One region of the Kaistia algarum genome, then DNA from elsewhere that is predicted to be linked to it. Evidence: riboswitches for the same ligand, from Rfam matches in the RefSeq annotation. Region 1 holds a riboswitch; the other holds the start of a gene.
The links. A riboswitch is a leader RNA that binds a small molecule or an ion and turns the genes downstream of it on or off. The one in region 1 is predicted to bind cobalamin.

Region 1 (8,308 bases):
GAAGATCGTCTACATCAAGGCGCTCTGCCGCAAGGCGAATGTCGAGAAGGTCGATGCCGGCCCGAAGGGCATGGTCATCGGCTTCCGCAACTCGACCTTCGCCAATCCGGCCGGCCTAATCCGCTATATCGGCGAGCAGGGCAGCCTGGCGAAGGTTCGCCCCGACCAGAAGATCGTGCTGATCCGCGATTGGGAAGACCCGGAAAAGCGGCTCAAGGGCACCGCCGTGGTATTGACGCAACTGGCGCGGCTTGCGGTCGGCGACGGCAAGAAGGCGGTCTGAGCGAACCTGGACGGTTCCGCGATCAGCTGCTCTCTCGCTCGATCAACTCGAAACCGACATCGACAGTCCTGGGTCCTGCCGTATCGCCCGCGATCGCGCCCAGCAGCAGGCGGCCAGCCTCGAAGCCGATGCGGCGGGTTGGCACGGCGATCGTCGTCAGAGACGGGACCAGATGGCGGGCGAACTCGAAATCGCCGAAGCCGGTGATTGCGAAACGCCGCGGCACGGCAATGCCGCGCCTTATGCAGGCGAAGAGGACACCGGCGGCCGTGATGTCGCTGGAGAGGACGATGGCATCGGCGTCCGGATGCTGCGCCTCGACACGGTCGAGCAGGCTGGCGCCGGCATCCATGGTCAACGCCAGATCGCCGGCATCGATCAGCCTCGGCTCGTCTTCCGGCCACAGTTTTTGCGCCGCCGCGCAGAACCCATCCCGGCGCTGGCGCGCGCGGCTGTCGCCAGGGCGGACCACGCCGGCGAATACCGGTTGGCGGCGACCGCTCGCCGCCAGATGGCGAACGACCGCATCCATCGCCAGATCGTTGGAAAAGCCGACCTGCCGGTCGATCGGCTGGGGCGCCAGATCCCAGCCCTCGACGATCGGAATTCCGGCCCGCTTCAGCAACGAGACGCTGCCGCGCGTATGGCGCGTTCCAACAAGGAAGAGCCCGTCGGGGCGGCGGCCAAGGAGACTGCGGATCAGATCCTCTTCACGGTCGAGCCGGTAATCCGTATTGCCGACGAAAAGTTGATAGCCCTTGCGGCCCACCATGTCCGACAGGGACTGGATCGTGTCGGCGAAGATCGAGGTGGAGAGCGTCGGTATGACCGCTGCTATCGTCAGGCTGCGCGCCGAGGCGAGCATGCTGGCCGCCAGATTCTGCACATAGTGCGTCTTGCGAATGGCGGCCGTGATGAGTTCGAGCGTATCCGGCGAGACGGTTTGCGGCGTCCGCAGGGCGCGGGATACGGTCTGCATCGAGACGCCCGCTTCCGCCGCGACGTCGGCCATGGTCACGCCGGCGCGCCTCGGCCTGGCCTTGCGCTTGGGTTGGACTGCCTCGCTCACGATTCCACGACGCCTATGCCCATGGCGGTTGCGAGCACCAGCCCCGCTGGATCAGCTCGCTCGTCCCACGACCAGCGCTAGCAGAACGCGAATATGAAAAGAAGAACGAGGCCAGGCCAACGGCGCAAGTCTCGGGCACATCGACGTGGAATTGGTCGCGTATGGTTCTCGCAATCCAATAGCACCATATAGCGAGCAACAAGGAGGCTGCCTGAGCGCCATGCCCTCGATCCGATTTGGCAAGAGAACTGTCAAACTGCCCGAAAGCCGGCCGCTCCGGATCGGCATCGGCGGAGCTTTCATCGCCGGCGGCATATTCAGTTTTCTGCCTGTGCTGGGCATATGGATGTTGCCGATCGGGCTGATTGTGCTGTCCCATGACTTCCCGCGGATCCGCCGCTTTCGTCGTCAGTCGGAGGTGAAACTGGCCCGGCGCTGGGCGCGTTTTCGCGGTCGGGCGCCGGTGGATCAGGGCTGACCAGCCTCGCCGTGCCAGCGTACGGCCTTGCGCGTCCTCCGCGATCCCTCTAGCGTCGTATCTGCTTAGGTTCCCCCGATAGGACCGAAGGGTTCGGGGGATGAAATGGGAATCCGGTGCGGAACGACCCCTCAAGGGGTTTCAAGTCCGGAGCTGCCCCCGCAACTGTAAGCGGCGAGCGACCTTGCACCATGCCACTGGGAAACCGGGAAGGCGCCAGGGAAGCTGCGACCCGTGAGCCAGGAGACCAGCCTTTGCATCGTTAGGACCGGCCGTCGGTGGGACGGCAAAGGAGATGCCATGACTGATTCTCGTTCGACCACGCTTCCTACAAGCGGAACCCGCACCGAGGCGCCCAGCCGGCTTGCCGCCGGCATCGCCGCCATGGTCTTCGGCGTGCTGCTCTTTGTCGGCACCGGCTTTGCTGCGCCCAGCGCCATCCATAATGCGACCCACGACACGCGGCACGCCCTCGGGCTGCCCTGCCACTGACATCGGGGTCCATCATGCTGAAATCGATCATTCTCAGCGCCTTTGGCGCTGGCCTTGTCGTGGGCGCGATTCTGACGGGCGTCCAGTTCGTCACGACCGAGCCGCTGATCCTGCATGGCGAGACTTTTGAGAAGGCCGCCGAAGCCAACGAGGCTCCGGCAGCCGCTGTCGATCCCGCCGCCGCGCATCAGGAGGCGTCCGGCCATGACCATGCAGCCGCGGCGGAGACCACTCCGGCGGAACATCATCATGATGCCGGCGCCTGGGAGCCGGCCGATGGTTTCGAGCGCTCGGCCTATACGCTTCTCGCCAATCTGCTGATGGGCGTCGGAGTATCGGCGGTGCTGCTCGGCGCCATGACGCTGCGCGGCGGCCCGATCGACGCCCGAACCGGCGTGCTCTGGGGCGTCGCCGGGTTCTTCGTCGCTTCGCTTCTCCCCTCGCTCGGGTTGTCGCCGGAGCTTCCGGGAACCGCAGCGGCGGAGATCACCTCGCGGCAGATCTGGTGGCTTGGCACGGTCGCGGCCTCGGCGGCGGGCCTCGCGCTCCTCGTCTTCGCGCCAGCCTGGTACGCCAAGCTCGCCGGCATCGCACTGGCAGTCGTCCCGCATGTTATCGGGGCTCCACGGCCACCGACGCTGGAGGCTCCCTATCCGGCAGCGCTCGGCGCCGAATTCGTCGTCGCCTCGCTGGTCGCCAGCGCGCTGCTCTGGTCGCTCTCCGGCCTCTTCTCGGGCTGGCTTTACCGGCGCGTTTCGCGAACGGCCTGACGGGATGGAACCGACGATCCCGCCGCCGCGGACGGCGCTCGTCCTCGGCGGCGCCCGCTCCGGCAAGAGCCGCTTCGCGGAGACGATCGTACAGGCCTTGGCCCGTCCGGTCGTCTACGTCGCCACCGCCGAGGCGAGGGACCAGGAGATGGGCGAACGCATCGCCCTGCACCGGGCTCGCCGCGGCGACTGGGCGACGATCGAGGCGCCGCTCGATCTCGTCGGCGCGATTGCGAGAGCGGAGGGAAGGGCGGTTCTCGTCGATTGCCTGACGCTCTGGCTCTCCAACCTGCTCGAGGCCGGCCGCGACCCCGAGGCAGAGGGCGAACGGCTCGCCGCCTGCCTTGACGAGGCCTCGGTGCCGATCGTGCTCGTCTCCAACGAGGTCGGCTCCGGCATCGTGCCGATGAATGCACTCGCCCGCCGCTTCGCCGACGAGCAGGGCCGCCTCAACCAGCGCATCGCCAAGGCGGTCGCCCAGGTTTTCCTCGTGGCGGCGGGCCTGCCCGTCCGCCTCAAACCCCGTTCCGATCCGGAGTATTCGCTTTGACCGCCCGCATTCCCGCCACCATCGTCACCGGCTTCCTCGGGGCCGGCAAGACGACGCTGATCCGCAACCTGATCGCGCAGGCGAACGGCAAGCGGATCGCCCTCATCGTCAACGAGTTTGGCGACATGGGCTTCGACGGCTCGCTGCTTTCCGATTGCGGCGTCGATGACTGCAAGCCGGATACGGTCGTGGAACTCACCAATGGCTGCATTTGCTGCACCGTCGCGGATGATTTCCTGCCGACGATCGAGATGCTGCTGAAGCGAGATCCCGCGCCGGACCATATCGTCATTGAGACCTCGGGCCTTGCTCTGCCGCAGCCACTGGTGCGTGCCTTCACCTGGCCCTCCGTGCGCCATCGGACCACGATCGACGGCGTCGTGACGGTCGTGGATGCCGCCGCCGTCGCGGAAGGGCGCTTTGCCCATGACGAGGCGGCGGTAGCGGCGCAGCGCGCGGCCGATCCCTCGCTCGACCATGACGACCCGATCGAGGAACTGTTCGAGGACCAGCTCTCCTGCGCCGATCTGATCGTGCTCTCCAAGGCCGATCTCGTCGATGCCGCGCAGCTTGCCGAGGTGGAGGCGATCGTGCGGCGCGAGGCTCGCTCGGAAGCGCGCAGCGTCATCGGCTCGCCGGCCGGCCTGCCACTCGCCATCCTGCTTGGCGTCGGCGCGGCGGCCGAGGACGATGCGGCCAACCGCAAGAGCCACCACGATCTCGAAGGCGAGGAGCACGACCACGACGATTTCGTCTCCTATGTCCTCGACATCGGCGAGCAAGGGTCGATCGAGGCGCTGGGCGACAAGGTCAGGGGCGCTATGGGTGAAGCCGGCGTGCTGCGAATCAAGGGCCGGGCCCGGGTCGCCGGCAAGGCGTTCCCGGCCGTGGTGCAGGCCGTCGGCCCGCGCGTCGAGACCTATTTTGCGGCAGGAGAGATCGCCGGTCGGCTCGTCGTGATCGGCGAGAAGCATCTCGACCGTGCCGCCGTCGAGGCACATTTCGGAGCCTGAGCCATGCACCTGATCGTCGGCGAAACGGAACGGATCGACGATGGCGCCACCGCCGTCGATCTGGATCAATCGCCCGGCGATATTGTTGTGCTGTCGGCGGCGGATTCCGAACTCGCCGCCTTTGCCGGTGCCTTCGCGCGGATGCCTGAAGGGCCGAGCCTTCGCCTCGCCAATTGGACCAAGCTGCAGCATCCCTATTCGGTCGATCTCTATCTCGAAAAGACGCTCCAGAAGGCCAAGCTCGTCATCGTGCGAATGATGGGCGGCTCCGGCTATTGGCCCTATGGGCTGGAGGCGCTCCGGGCGCTCTCGCGTGGCGGCGGCCCGAGGCTGGCGGTGATGCCCGGCGAGGACCGCTGGGACCCGTCGCTGGAGCCCTATTCGACCATCGACATCGCCGCCGCCCGGCAGCTCTGGCGCTGCTGCGTCGAGGCGGGGCCGGAGAATATCGGCCGCGCGCTGCGGCTGGCGCGACACTGGGTCGGCGACGGTGAGGCCCCCGAGGCGCCCGTCGCGCTGCCCGAAATCGGCTTCTGGCAGCCGGGCAGCGGCGTCGTATCCCGAGAGGCCGCGCTCTCGGCGGCGCGCCAGCGGCCCTATGCGCCGATCGTCTTTTACCGGGCGCTGATCGAGGGCGGCTCTACCGAGCCGATCGACGCGCTGGTCGAGGCACTTGGCCGCGAGGGCATCGGCGCGGTGCCCATCTTCGTCACCAGCCTGAAAAACCCTGCCGTCGCCGAAGCGCTCGGCCAGTTCTTTGTCGAAGCGCCACCCGCTATCGTACTGAACGGCACCGCCTTCGCGATCTCCAGGCCCGGACGAAGCCATGAGCCAACCGTGCTCGACGCGCCTGGCCGGCCTGTGCTGCAGATCGTCTTCGCCGGCACCAGCCGCGAGGCGTGGCTCAATTCAACGCGCGGACTTTCGCCGCGCGATCTGATCATGAACGTGGCGCTGCCCGAGGTCGACGGCCGTATCCTGACGCGGCCGGTCTCGTTCAAGGAAGAAGTGGCGCGCGATCCCGCCACGGACAGCCGCATCGTCGTCTACAAGGCCGATCGCGAGCGGATCGCCTTCGTTGCGGCGCAGGTGGCCGCCTGGGTGCGTCTCGGCGCGAAGCCGGCCAGCAAAAGTCGCATCGCGCTGGTTCTCTCCAACTATCCCGGCCGCGACGGCCGGATCGGCAATGGCGTCGGCCTCGACACGCCGGAGAGCGCGGTGCGGATCGCTGCGGCGATGCGGCGCGCGGGGTACGAACTGCCGGCGTTCCCGGAGACGGGCCGAGCGCTGATGGAGGGTTTGCTGGAGGCGGACCAAGGCCCGCAGGCGCTTTCGCCCCTTCTCCCGCAAAGCGGGGGAGGGTTGGGGAGGGGGCTAGCTTCCGAGCCGTCGACGGAAACGCTCCATGCCCAACATACCCCCCTCTCCAGCTCGCCCCCACAAGGGGGGAGAGAGCTGGGCGGAGTCTCTCCCGCAATTCTCCCCCTCGCCGCCTACCTCGCCTTTCACGACGCCTTGCCGGAATCCGTCCGCGCCGCGCTTGCCTCCCGCTGGGGTGCGCCTGAAGAGGATCCGCTCTTCGAGGACGGCGCTTTCCATGTCCGCGTCCATCGCTTCGGCAATATCGTCCTCGCCGTGCAGCCGGGACGGGGCCATGGCGTCGATCCCAAGGCGACCTATCACGATCCGGAGCTCGTGCCGCCGCACCACTACCTCGCCTTCTACGCGTTTCTCCGGCACGAGTTCGGCGCCGACGCGATCGTGCAGATCGGTAAGCACGGCAACCTAGAATGGCTACCTGGCAAGGCGCTCGGCCTGTCGGCGGAGTGCTGGCCGGAGGTCGCGCTGGGCCCGACGCCGCTCATCTATCCGTTTATCGTCAATGATCCCGGCGAGGGCGCGCAGGCGAAGCGGCGCTCCTCGGCGGTGATCGTCGACCATCTCATGCCGGCGCTCACCCGCGCCGGGGCGCAGGGCGTCTTCGCCGAGATCGAAACGCTGATCGACGAATATCATCTCGCCGCCGGCGCCGATCCGAAGCGGCGCGACTTTCTCGAGGCCGAGATCCTGGCGCTGGCCGAACGCCATGGCATCGACCGCGACCTCGAAATCGGCCGCGACGATCCGAACCGCGCGCTGAGAGCGATCGACGCGCATCTCTGCGACATCAAGGAACTGCAGATCCGCGACGGACTGCATCTGTTCGGGAAGAGCCCCGAGGGGGACGCGCGGATCGATACGCTTCTCGCCATCGCCCGAGCCCCACGCTCCGGCGGAAGACCGCAGGACGGCTCGTTGGCGCGCGCGATCGCGAACGATCTGGGCCTTGCGGGGTTCGATCCGATCGGGTGTGACCGCGCGGCCGATTGGGAGGGGCCAAGGCCGGAGGTGCTTGAGGCCCTTGGCGAAGGCCTGTGGCGAACGGCTGGTGATACGGTTGAGCGGGTGGAGGCTTTGGCGCGTGCCATGGTCGCAGCTCTTCTCCCTCTCCCGCAAAGCGAGGGAGGGTCGGGGAGGGGGCCAACTGCCGAGCCGTCGACGGAGGCGAGTCACGCCCAGCATACCCCCCTCGCCAACTCTTCCCTACAAGGGGGCAGAGGGCAGGCCGATGCGCTTCATCGGCTCGATTGCCTCGACGATTTCTCCGCCACCACCCCCATTCTCGACTGGATTGTCGCCGATCTCGCGCCCGCGCTGGACCGTTCGGGCAGCGACGAGATCGCTGGCGTGATCGCAGCTCTCGACGGCCGTTTCATCCCGCCCGGCCCCTCCGGCGCACCGTCACGGGGACGGGCCGATGTGCTGCCGACCGGGCGCAACTTCTACGCCGTCGACACCCGCGCGATCCCGACCGAAGCCGCCTGGCGGCTCGGGCGGCTGGCGGCGGAGGCGCTGGTGCAGCGTTATCTTCAGGACGAGGGCGAATGGCCGCGCTCCATCGCGATCTCCGCCTGGGGCACGGCCAATATGCGCACCGGCGGCGACGACATCGCGCAGGTGCTGGCGCTGATCGGCGCCGAGCCGGCCTGGGAGCCGGGCACCGGCCGTGTCACCGGATTTCGCGTGCTGACGCTCTCCGAGCTTAAGCGTCCGCGCGTCGACGTCACGCTGCGCATCTCCGGCATGTTCCGCGATGCCTTCCCGGAGCAGATCGACCTGATCGATTCCGCCATCCGGGCGATCGCCGAGCGCGACGAGGACGACGACGCCAACCCGCTCGCGGCGGCGCGGCGGCGCGAGCACCATACGGCTCGGATCTTCGGCGCGAAGCCCGGCAGCTATGGAGCCGGTTTGCAGACGCTGATGGACTATTCGCTCTGGCAGGACCGGGCCGAGATCGCCGACAATTTCCTCGCGGCCAGCGGATTTCACTATGGCGCGGGCATAGAAGGCGCGTCAGCGGAAGGCCGGCTGCGCGCCCGGCTCGCCGCCGTCGACGCCGTAGTCCAGAACCAGGACAATCGCGAGCACGACATCCTCGACAGCGACGAATATTACCAGTTCCAGGGCGGGCTGGCGGCGTCGATCGAGCGGCTGAAGGGCTCGGCGCCCCGGCTCTATCATGGCGATCATGCAATCGCCGACAGCCCGGTCGTGCGGCCGCTTTCCGAGGAGATTGGCCGCGTCGTGCGCGGGCGGGCCGCCAATCCGAA
Region 2 (8,308 bases), on a different contig from region 1:
AGACCATGGCGCTGCTCGACTTCCATGTCAGCCGCATGGATGCGCCGGTGAGCAATTTCTCCGGCGGCCAGCGTCAGGCGGTGGCGATCGGCCGGGCTGTCTACTGGAACGCGCAGATCCTGATCATGGACGAGCCGACGGCGGCGCTCGGCGTTCCCGAACAGCGCAAGGTCATCTCGCTCATCCATCAGTTGAAGGCGCAGGGTCGCGGCGTGATTTTCATCTCGCACAATCTGCAGGATATCTTTGCCGTCTCCGACCGCATCGTCGTGCTGCGGCGCGGCGTCATGGCCGGCGAGCGCAAGATCTCCGAGACGACGCATGATGAGGTCGTCAAGCTCATGGTCGGCGGCTGAACCCTACCGCGCGGCGCAAGCCGCGCGGGCCTCAAGCCGAGGCGCGCAGCACGAGTTCGGCGTTGACGAGGACCTGGTCTCCCGACAGGCGCGGATCGTCGAAGACGCGGCCCGGATCCAGTTTGGAAAGCAAGAGATTGATGGCGAGCCGTCCCATCTCCGCCGTGTTCTGCGACACCGTGGTCAACGGCGGCCACGTATATTCGCTGAGCGGCTGGTTGTCGTGACCGGCGATCCGGAGATCGCAATCAGGTCCGAGCCCAATTTTGAGGCCAGCCTGGTTAACGGCCGCCAGAACACCGAAGGCGACACGATCATTGCCGCAGACCACGATTCCCGTCGGGAAGCCGCCATTGCGCAGGATCCGGTTCGCCTGCTCAAAGGCATAGCGCTCAAAATCCCAACTGTCGGAGCGCTCGAGTTCCAGAACGATCGGCTCCAGCCCGCGCCGCTCCATTGTCGCGATATAGGCGTTACGCCGGTCATGGGCGTTGCTATTCACCCAGGGCATGTCGAAATAGCAGGGCCGGTCGCCAAGCCGCGTCAGGTAATCGGTAATGAGCGACATGCTTTGTGCATTGTTGGTGCCAACGAAGGGCTGCTCATCATCGAAGGGCGCATCGATGAAGACGATCGGGTTGCTCCGGGCGAGCGCCTTGACCTTGGCGCGGTGCTTCGCATTGCCGCCGACAGGCGCCATGATGATGCCGGCGACGTTCAGCGAGGTCAGCGTCTCGATCGCCTCAGCCTCCAGTTCGGCCTTGCCGTCAGAGGAAAAGACGAACGGCATGTAGCCCGCCTGCGTCGCTTCCGCCTCGATGCGCCGGCGCAGGCCCGTATAGAAGGGGTCCAGCGAATTCGGAAAGATCAGGCCGATGATCTTGGTGCGGCGCCGGTTCAGATTGACGGCGAAGAGGTTCGGCCGAAATCCGGTCTCCGTCAGCCCGACCTCGATCCGTTCGCGAACCTTGACGCGGACCGAGTTCGGATTTTGGAAGTATTTCGATACGGTCGGCCGCGACAGGCCGACGGCGGCCGCGAACTCTTCCATCGTCCGGATGTTCGTCTTCGTCATGCGTCTCAGTCTTTCGCAGGTAGATCCGGGCTGCGCCGCCCGGCAAATCGGTCTACGAAAGGGCTGCCAGCTTGCACCCATCTTGTCAAACAAATAGACGTGCGCAAATAAAATGCTTTACGTGCATAAAGTAATGGATGCCCGTGGTGCCTCTCGCCCCGTGGCCGCATTATGACGGCGGCAATCGGGCCTGCCGTCGCCTCGCTAGGCGAATTGCTTGTCGAGTTCGTCTGCACGGAAAAGGACGGCCATAATCGCCTCGCCGCTCCCTATGTCGGGCCGTTTCCGAGCGGCGCGCCGGGCATCTTCATCGATCAGGCGGCACGTGTCGGCGCACGCGCGATCTTCGCCGGAGCGGTCGGTTCCGATGCCTTTGGCGGCGTGCTCACCGACCGGCTCACGGGCGTCGGCGTCTCGAACGAATTGATCCGTGTCGTCGACGGCGTTCCGACCGGTTCGGCCTTCGTCTCCTACAATAGCGACGGCACCCGCGACTTTGTGTTTAACATCGCCCACTCGGCCGCGGCGCATCTGCCGGACGCCGACGAAATCACCGCGGCCTTCTGCGTCTACGGGACGGGCGTCTTTCATATATCGGGATCGACGCTCGGCGACGGAGCCATGCGGGCCACGGCGCTGGAGGTGGCGCGCGGGCTTGCCGAGGCCGGAATCGCGATTTCCTTCGACCCCAATGTACGCAAGGAACTGCTTGGCGATCCGGGCTATTTCGCCGCCGTCGAGGCGCTGACGGCGCTCTCGACCTATTTCCTGCCGAGCGAGGAGGATGCGGCCGTACTCTTTCCCGGTGCCGAGTTCGCCGATTATGCGGGCCGCCTGATCGCCGCCGGCGCGGAAAGCGTCGTCCTGAAACGGGGCGAGTTCGGCTGTCTCGGTCTCGACCGCAGAGGGGAGCGCGTGAGCCTTCCGGCGCATCGAACCACAGTCGTCGATCCCACCGGGGCCGGCGATTGCTTCTGTGCCACCTATGTCGCGCTGCGCACGCTCGGCCTCCCCTTTGCCGCGGCACTGGCGCGGGCGAACGCAGCCGGTGCGCTCGCCGTTGGCAGGCTCGGCCCGATGGAGGGCAATTCGAACCTCGCGGCGATCGAACGCCGGCTGGAGGGCGCGGCATGAGAACGCTGCTCGATATCGTCGCCGCGAACCGCGCCGGCGAACGGACCGGGATCCCGTCCTACTGCACGGCCCACCCCGAAACGCTGCGTGCCATCTTCGCCGCCTATCGCGACGATGACGCGCCGATCCTGATCGAGGCGACCTGTAACCAGGTCAACCAGTTCGGCGGCTATACCGGCATGACGCCCGCCGATTTCCGCCGCTTCGCCGAGGGCCTCGCCGCCGACGAGGGCGTCGACGCAGATCGTCTCATCCTGGGTGGCGACCATCTCGGCCCCAACCCCTGGAAAAACGAGCCGGCAGCCATCGCCATGGAAAAGGCGAAGGCGATGGTCGCGGCCTTCGTCGAGGCTGGCTTCACCAAGATCCATCTCGATGCCTCGATGGCCTGCGCCGATGACGGCCAACTTGCCGAAGCGACCATGGCGGAACGCGCCGCCGACCTCGCCATCGTGGCGGAGCGCGCCGCCGCGAGCCGGCAGCTCGCCTATGTCGTGGGTACCGAGGTGCCGATCCCGGGTGGCGAGACCGAGACGCTGGACGCCCTCGCCGTCACGACCACGACCTCGGTCCAACGCACGATCGATCTCCACCGCACCGCCTTCGCGGCGCGCGGCCTCGACGCCGCCTTCGACCGAGTCGTCGGCATCGTCGTCCAGCCCGGCGTCGATTTTGGCAACGACAAGGTCTACGCCTTCGTGCCGGAGAAGGCCGCCGATCTCTCGGCCACGGTGGCGAGCCTGCCGGGCCTCGTCTTCGAGGCCCACTCGAGCGACTACCAGACCGAGGCGGCGCTGGCGGCGCTCGTCGACGGCCATTTCGCGATCCTGAAGGTCGGCCCGGAACTGACCTTCGCCTATCGGCAAGCCGTGGTCGCACTGGCCGGCATCGAGGCGTCGCTGGGGCCAGCCGAACCCTCCGGCATCCTTGACGTGATCCGCACCGAAATGCGCGCTGCGCCGAAGGATTGGCGCGGCTACGTCGCCGCCGATGAGCGTGAGGCAGCGATGATGCTGTTCGGGCTCAGCGACCGCGTACGCTATTATTGGCCCAATCCGCGCATCCAGGCCGCGCTTGGCCGCCTCCACCGCAATATCGCCGAGGGCCGGCCTGAACCCGGCCTCGTCGCACAGGCGACCGGTGGCCTTGTCGGCCCGGCCATCGATCCCGCCGGGCTCCCCCGCCAACTCGTCCGACAGATGGTGGGCGCGGTCGTCGCCAAATATCGCGCGGCGGCGCGCGACGGCGGCGCGGGCTGATCGATCGGCGGCCTTGATATCCGGAAGAATATTTGCGCGAGAAAAGATATGAATTGACGAGCGGAATATATGCCGCCTAGCATCCGCTCATGAGCGCCGCAAGGCGCCGGCCATCGGGAGGAAGGCATGCGGACGGAACTCAAGAACAAGATCGTCCTCGTCACGGGCGGCAGCTCGGGCATCGGGCGGGCCATGGCACGCGCGGTCGCCGAAGAAGGGGCGAAGCTAGTCCTGGTCGGACGCTCGGCCGAACGCCTCCAGGCCGTGGCGTCGAACCTGCCGACCGAGGCGCTGCCGATCGCCGCCGATCTCACCAAGCCAGCCGAGGTCGACCGGGTCGTCGCCGAGGCGCGCGCCCGCTTCGGCCGTATCGATATATTGCTGCCGAATGCCGGGCTCTATATTCCCGGCGACGTCGCCGAGGGCGATCCCGACGCCTGGGACGAACTCCTCGCGGTCAACGTCAACAGTGTCTTCCGCCTGGTCCGCGCCGTCCTGCCCGAAATGATCGAGCGCAAGGACGGCCATATCCTGATCACCAGCTCGATCTCGGGCCATCAGGCGATCCAGTGGGAGCCGATCTATTCGGCCTCCAAGCATGCGATCCAATCCTTCGTCCATGGTCTCCGCCGCCAGGTAGCCCCGCAGGGCATCCGCGTCGGCGCCGTCGCGCCGGGCATCGTGCTGAACGAACTCTGGGGCTACAAGGACCCGGCTGCGATCGACGCAAAGGTCGAGAGCCGCGAGGGATTGCGCTCCGAGGATGTCGCCGATGCGGTCGTGTTCATGCTGACGCGGCCCGCCAATGTCACGATCCGCGACCTCGTCATCCTGCCGCAGAACCAGGACCTCTGATCGTGTCCGGCTTCGACTACATGATCGTCGGCGGCGGCGCCGCTGGCTGCGTGCTCGCGAACCGGCTTTCGGAGAATCCGAAGGTACGCGTTGCTCTCGTCGAGGCCGGGCCCGACCGGCACGCGTTGACTTCGTATCCGAATTAACGCCTAGTCTGACCGTCACGGTCTCTTGAAGCCCAAGATTCGAGCGTTTGAGGGAAGCCGGTGCGGCATCTGCCAAACCCGGAGCTGTCTCCGCAACGGTGAGCGGTTCGCCGAAGCCCATCGCGCGTCACCGGGATCGAAATGATCCTGGAAGGCCGGGCGGAAGCGACGACCCGCGAGCCAGGAGATCTGCCGCGACGCCGTAAACGTCCCTGGGCGGAGTGTTCCGGTGGATCGTCGCTTGCTGCAGACGGCCCCCGTGGCGTCCGCGTGCCTCTTGCGCGTCCTCCCGGCCTTGGCCCCAAACGATTGGGTTTGTGCCGGTGCCTGTTCCTGTTGATGCCGATGTCGCACGGGCGGATCCCCATGGTCATCTGGATATTCCGAAAGCCGCGCAGCCTCTTCGGCTCGCCCGCATCGATGCGATCGGAATTGGGGCGATCCACCTGCTGGCGCTTCTGGCGTTCGTGCCGTGGCTCTTCAGCTGGACCGGCGTGGTGGTGGCGATTCTGGGGCTCTATGTATTCGGCACGCTCGGGATCAGCCTTTGCTTCCATCGCATGCTGACCCATCGCGGCGTCGTCTGCCCGAAATGGCTGGAGCACAGCTTCGCCATCCTCGGCGTGTGCTGCGTTCAGGATACGCCGGCCCGCTGGATCTCCATCCACCGCAAGCATCACGAGCATGCGGACGAACAGCCGGATCCGCACACCCCGCTGGTCAACTTCCTGTGGGCGCATATCGGGTGGATGCTCTTCACCAATCGCGAGCTGACACGTCGGGCGTTGATCTCCCGCTATGCCAAAGACGTCCTGCAGGACCCGTTCTATGCGAGGCTCGAAGCGAACTTCCGCTGGGTTCGGGTGATCCTGATTTCGTGGGCGCTCTTCTTTGCCGGCGGGTTCGTAGCCGAATTGCTGCTGGGCGGCAGCCTGCTGGAGGCTTTGCAATTCGGCCTCAGCCTGCTGGTTTGGGGAGCCTTCGTCCGCACGGTGCTGGTTTGGCACATTACGTGGTCGATCAATTCGGTGACCCATCTTTGGGGGTACCGCAATTATGAGACCGACGAATCCAGCCGGAATAATCTGATCGTCGGCTTCCTCAGCAATGGCGAGGGCTGGCACAATAATCATCACGCCGACCCACGCTCGGCCCGCTACGGCCACCGCTGGTGGGAACTGGATGTAACCTGGCTAACGATCCGGTTTCTCTCGGCCGTGGGCCTCGCCACCAAGGTCATCAAGCCCTCCCCTCACGTCCAGGAGCGCTACGCCAAGCTGGCCGCCGCGACCGCGCACGGCGGCTCCGCTTCAACGCCGCAACGGGCGGATCGCCAGACCCCCTGACAGGCACGGAGAAGGCGCGTACCGCTCCCGAACATCTGCGTCAAGAAATACCGTTCAGCAGCGACTTGAATCCTGCCGCGATCCGCTGAGAGCCTTGGATGCGGCGCGACCGCTCGGCCTCAGTCGTCGAGGGCGTGCCAGGGCAGGTCCGAATCGGAGATCGGCTCGCGTTCGAAGACGATCGATCCATGGAGGTCGTCACCGAGTTCGATGACGCGCGAATACATGCCGAGTTCGGCGGCGGAGCTGGCGAGATTCGTCGCGCTCCGCAGCGCGTCATCATGGGACGCGAAGCTCGCCACCGGCAATCCGTCGCGATGGAGAAGCGAACGCTGCCCGCCGCCGTCATACTCGATATAATACGTTGCAAAATCGAGCATATCGGCACCTCCACTCCCCGTGCCCGGCGGATTCTAGGCTGAGTCGACCATGGGTCCTGTGCCTCGCGGGCAACAGGAGCCAAAGGAACGCCTATTCCCCCGGAAAAGCAGTGGATCGACCGGTACCCGCTAGGATTGACGAAGGGAGATTAGCCCTGCAGCTCGAAACGCGGCGCGTCGAAGCTCATTCGGCGACCTCGCAGCTAAAGCGGATCTCCAGATTGGAAGGGCGTGGTGACGAGAGAAGACGCTGCCCCGCTGCCTGACACGCCGCCAGCGACTCAAACCCGCCCACGGCCGAGATCGAAGAGGAAACGGCGAGACTCTTCGTCTCCTCCGTCGCCCCGTAAACGATCGACAGCATAACCAATATGTACATTCAATCCCCCGAACCGGGCCCACCCGATGTGGGCCTGAAGCCCACGAATATGCTTGCCTTTATCGAAAATTGAAAGTGGCGGTGCCGCCAGGCAGGCACCGCCCTTAGCTGGCTATTTCGCGACGTGCCAGACGCCGCCGACGCCATCACCGACGACGTCGCCCGGCTTCTTGTCCTTGATGAAGGTGTAGAGCGGCATGCCGTCATAGGCCCACATCTTCGTTCCGTCCTTCCGGTCGACCAGCGTCCACTCGCCGCTCGCCTTCGCCTTGGCTCCGGCCACAAAGGGCGGCCAATTCACGGCGCACTGGTCGTAGCAATTGGACACGCCCTTCTGGTCCTTGTCGAAGGTGTAGAGCGTCATCCCCTTGGCATCGACATAGACCTTGCCGACGGACGTCTCCATCATCTTGGCCGGTCCGGCGGCAATCGCCGGCCCGAAGGCTCCGGCAAGCATGGCCAGAGCCAGAACAGTTCTCGTGGCTGCGGTTCTCATGGCTGAAATCCTCTCTGTTGACGTGTGCCGACGATGTCGGCCGCAGCAAGAACACGCGAGGACGGCAATCTATTCGAGCCGGAGTCGGTTAACGCAGATCCGTTTCGGGATAGGCCCGGCTCGGCTGGCATATGCCGTCGCGACAGAGGAAGAGCAGGGTCTGGTCGGGCCAGCAGCCATGCGACGCCAGCTCTGCTTTCGCCACATAAAGAATGAGAAGGCGAAACTCGGCCACGCCATCCGCCGACGGATCCAGATTGGCATAGACCGCCACGCCGTCGAGACCGGATCGCTCGATAGAACCTGCAAGCCGCACCCCGCCGTGGACGAGGCCGCCTTTCCAATAGACGCCAGCCCGGCACGCGGAGTAGCCGCTTGGGGCCACGAACCTGGCATAGTAGCTGCCGCCACGAACCCGGGTGAGCCAGGCCGTGCCGCGATAATCATCTGAATGGATGAGCCGCTTCAGGAACCGGTCGCTCGAATCTTGTCCGGCGGCGTCCGGAGAGCAATCGGTCCGAAGAGCGCGACAACCGGCTTCGACGAGCAGGGCGGCCGTCCCGCTGTCCATATCGCGCCAGCCCGGAAGCTGGAAGTCACGATCGGCGCGGAGATGAAATTCCTCCTGATAGACGCGCGGGACCAAGTCCCGGGCAGCAGCGGTACGGGCCGTTGCCGGGAAGAGAAGCCCAAGGGCCGCCGCGACGCCAAGCCACCGGAACATGGCCGCCTCCGATCGGAGACAACCATTCTATCATGCGAGGCTGCGACGCAGAACGATCGGATAGATGAGAGCTCAGGCAGCGATGCGCACGATGACCGGGACATGGTCGGAAGGCCGGGCCCAGCCGCGCGCCTCGCGCAGCACCTCGACGCCAAGGA

Region 2: it holds a riboswitch for cobalamin, as region 1 does, so the genes downstream of both, OSH05_RS10955 (acyl-CoA desaturase) here and OSH05_RS15260 (CbtB domain-containing protein) in region 1, are expected to answer to the same signal.

The regions. Positions count from the first base shown of each region.
Region 1 covers NZ_JAPKNJ010000002.1:411,892-420,199, reverse strand. Annotated here, with positions in the region: gene mfd (transcription-repair coupling factor) at 1-283, shown strand, start outside; gene OSH05_RS15270 (LacI family DNA-binding transcriptional regulator) at 306-1,352, opposite strand; gene OSH05_RS15265 (hypothetical protein) at 1,573-1,830, shown strand; cobalamin riboswitch at 1,881-2,100, shown strand; gene OSH05_RS15260 (CbtB domain-containing protein) at 2,131-2,322, shown strand; gene OSH05_RS15255 (CbtA family protein) at 2,337-3,092, shown strand; gene cobU (bifunctional adenosylcobinamide kinase/adenosylcobinamide-phosphate guanylyltransferase) at 3,097-3,642, shown strand; gene cobW (cobalamin biosynthesis protein CobW) at 3,639-4,655, shown strand; gene cobN (cobaltochelatase subunit CobN) at 4,659-8,308, shown strand, end outside.
Region 2 covers NZ_JAPKNJ010000001.1:2,271,408-2,279,715, reverse strand. Annotated here, with positions in the region: gene OSH05_RS10985 (ATP-binding cassette domain-containing protein) at 1-356, shown strand, start outside; gene OSH05_RS10980 (LacI family DNA-binding transcriptional regulator) at 388-1,407, opposite strand; gene OSH05_RS10975 (sugar kinase) at 1,603-2,565, shown strand; gene OSH05_RS10970 (class II D-tagatose-bisphosphate aldolase, non-catalytic subunit) at 2,562-3,824, shown strand; gene OSH05_RS10965 (SDR family oxidoreductase) at 3,951-4,679, shown strand; partial or broken gene OSH05_RS25255 (NAD(P)-binding protein) at 4,700-4,789, shown strand; cobalamin riboswitch at 4,827-5,036, shown strand; gene OSH05_RS10955 (acyl-CoA desaturase) at 5,149-6,171, shown strand; gene OSH05_RS10950 (hypothetical protein) at 6,291-6,551, opposite strand; gene OSH05_RS10945 (COG4315 family predicted lipoprotein) at 7,043-7,426, opposite strand; gene OSH05_RS10940 (hypothetical protein) at 7,515-8,072, opposite strand; gene xth (exodeoxyribonuclease III) at 8,223-8,308, opposite strand, start outside.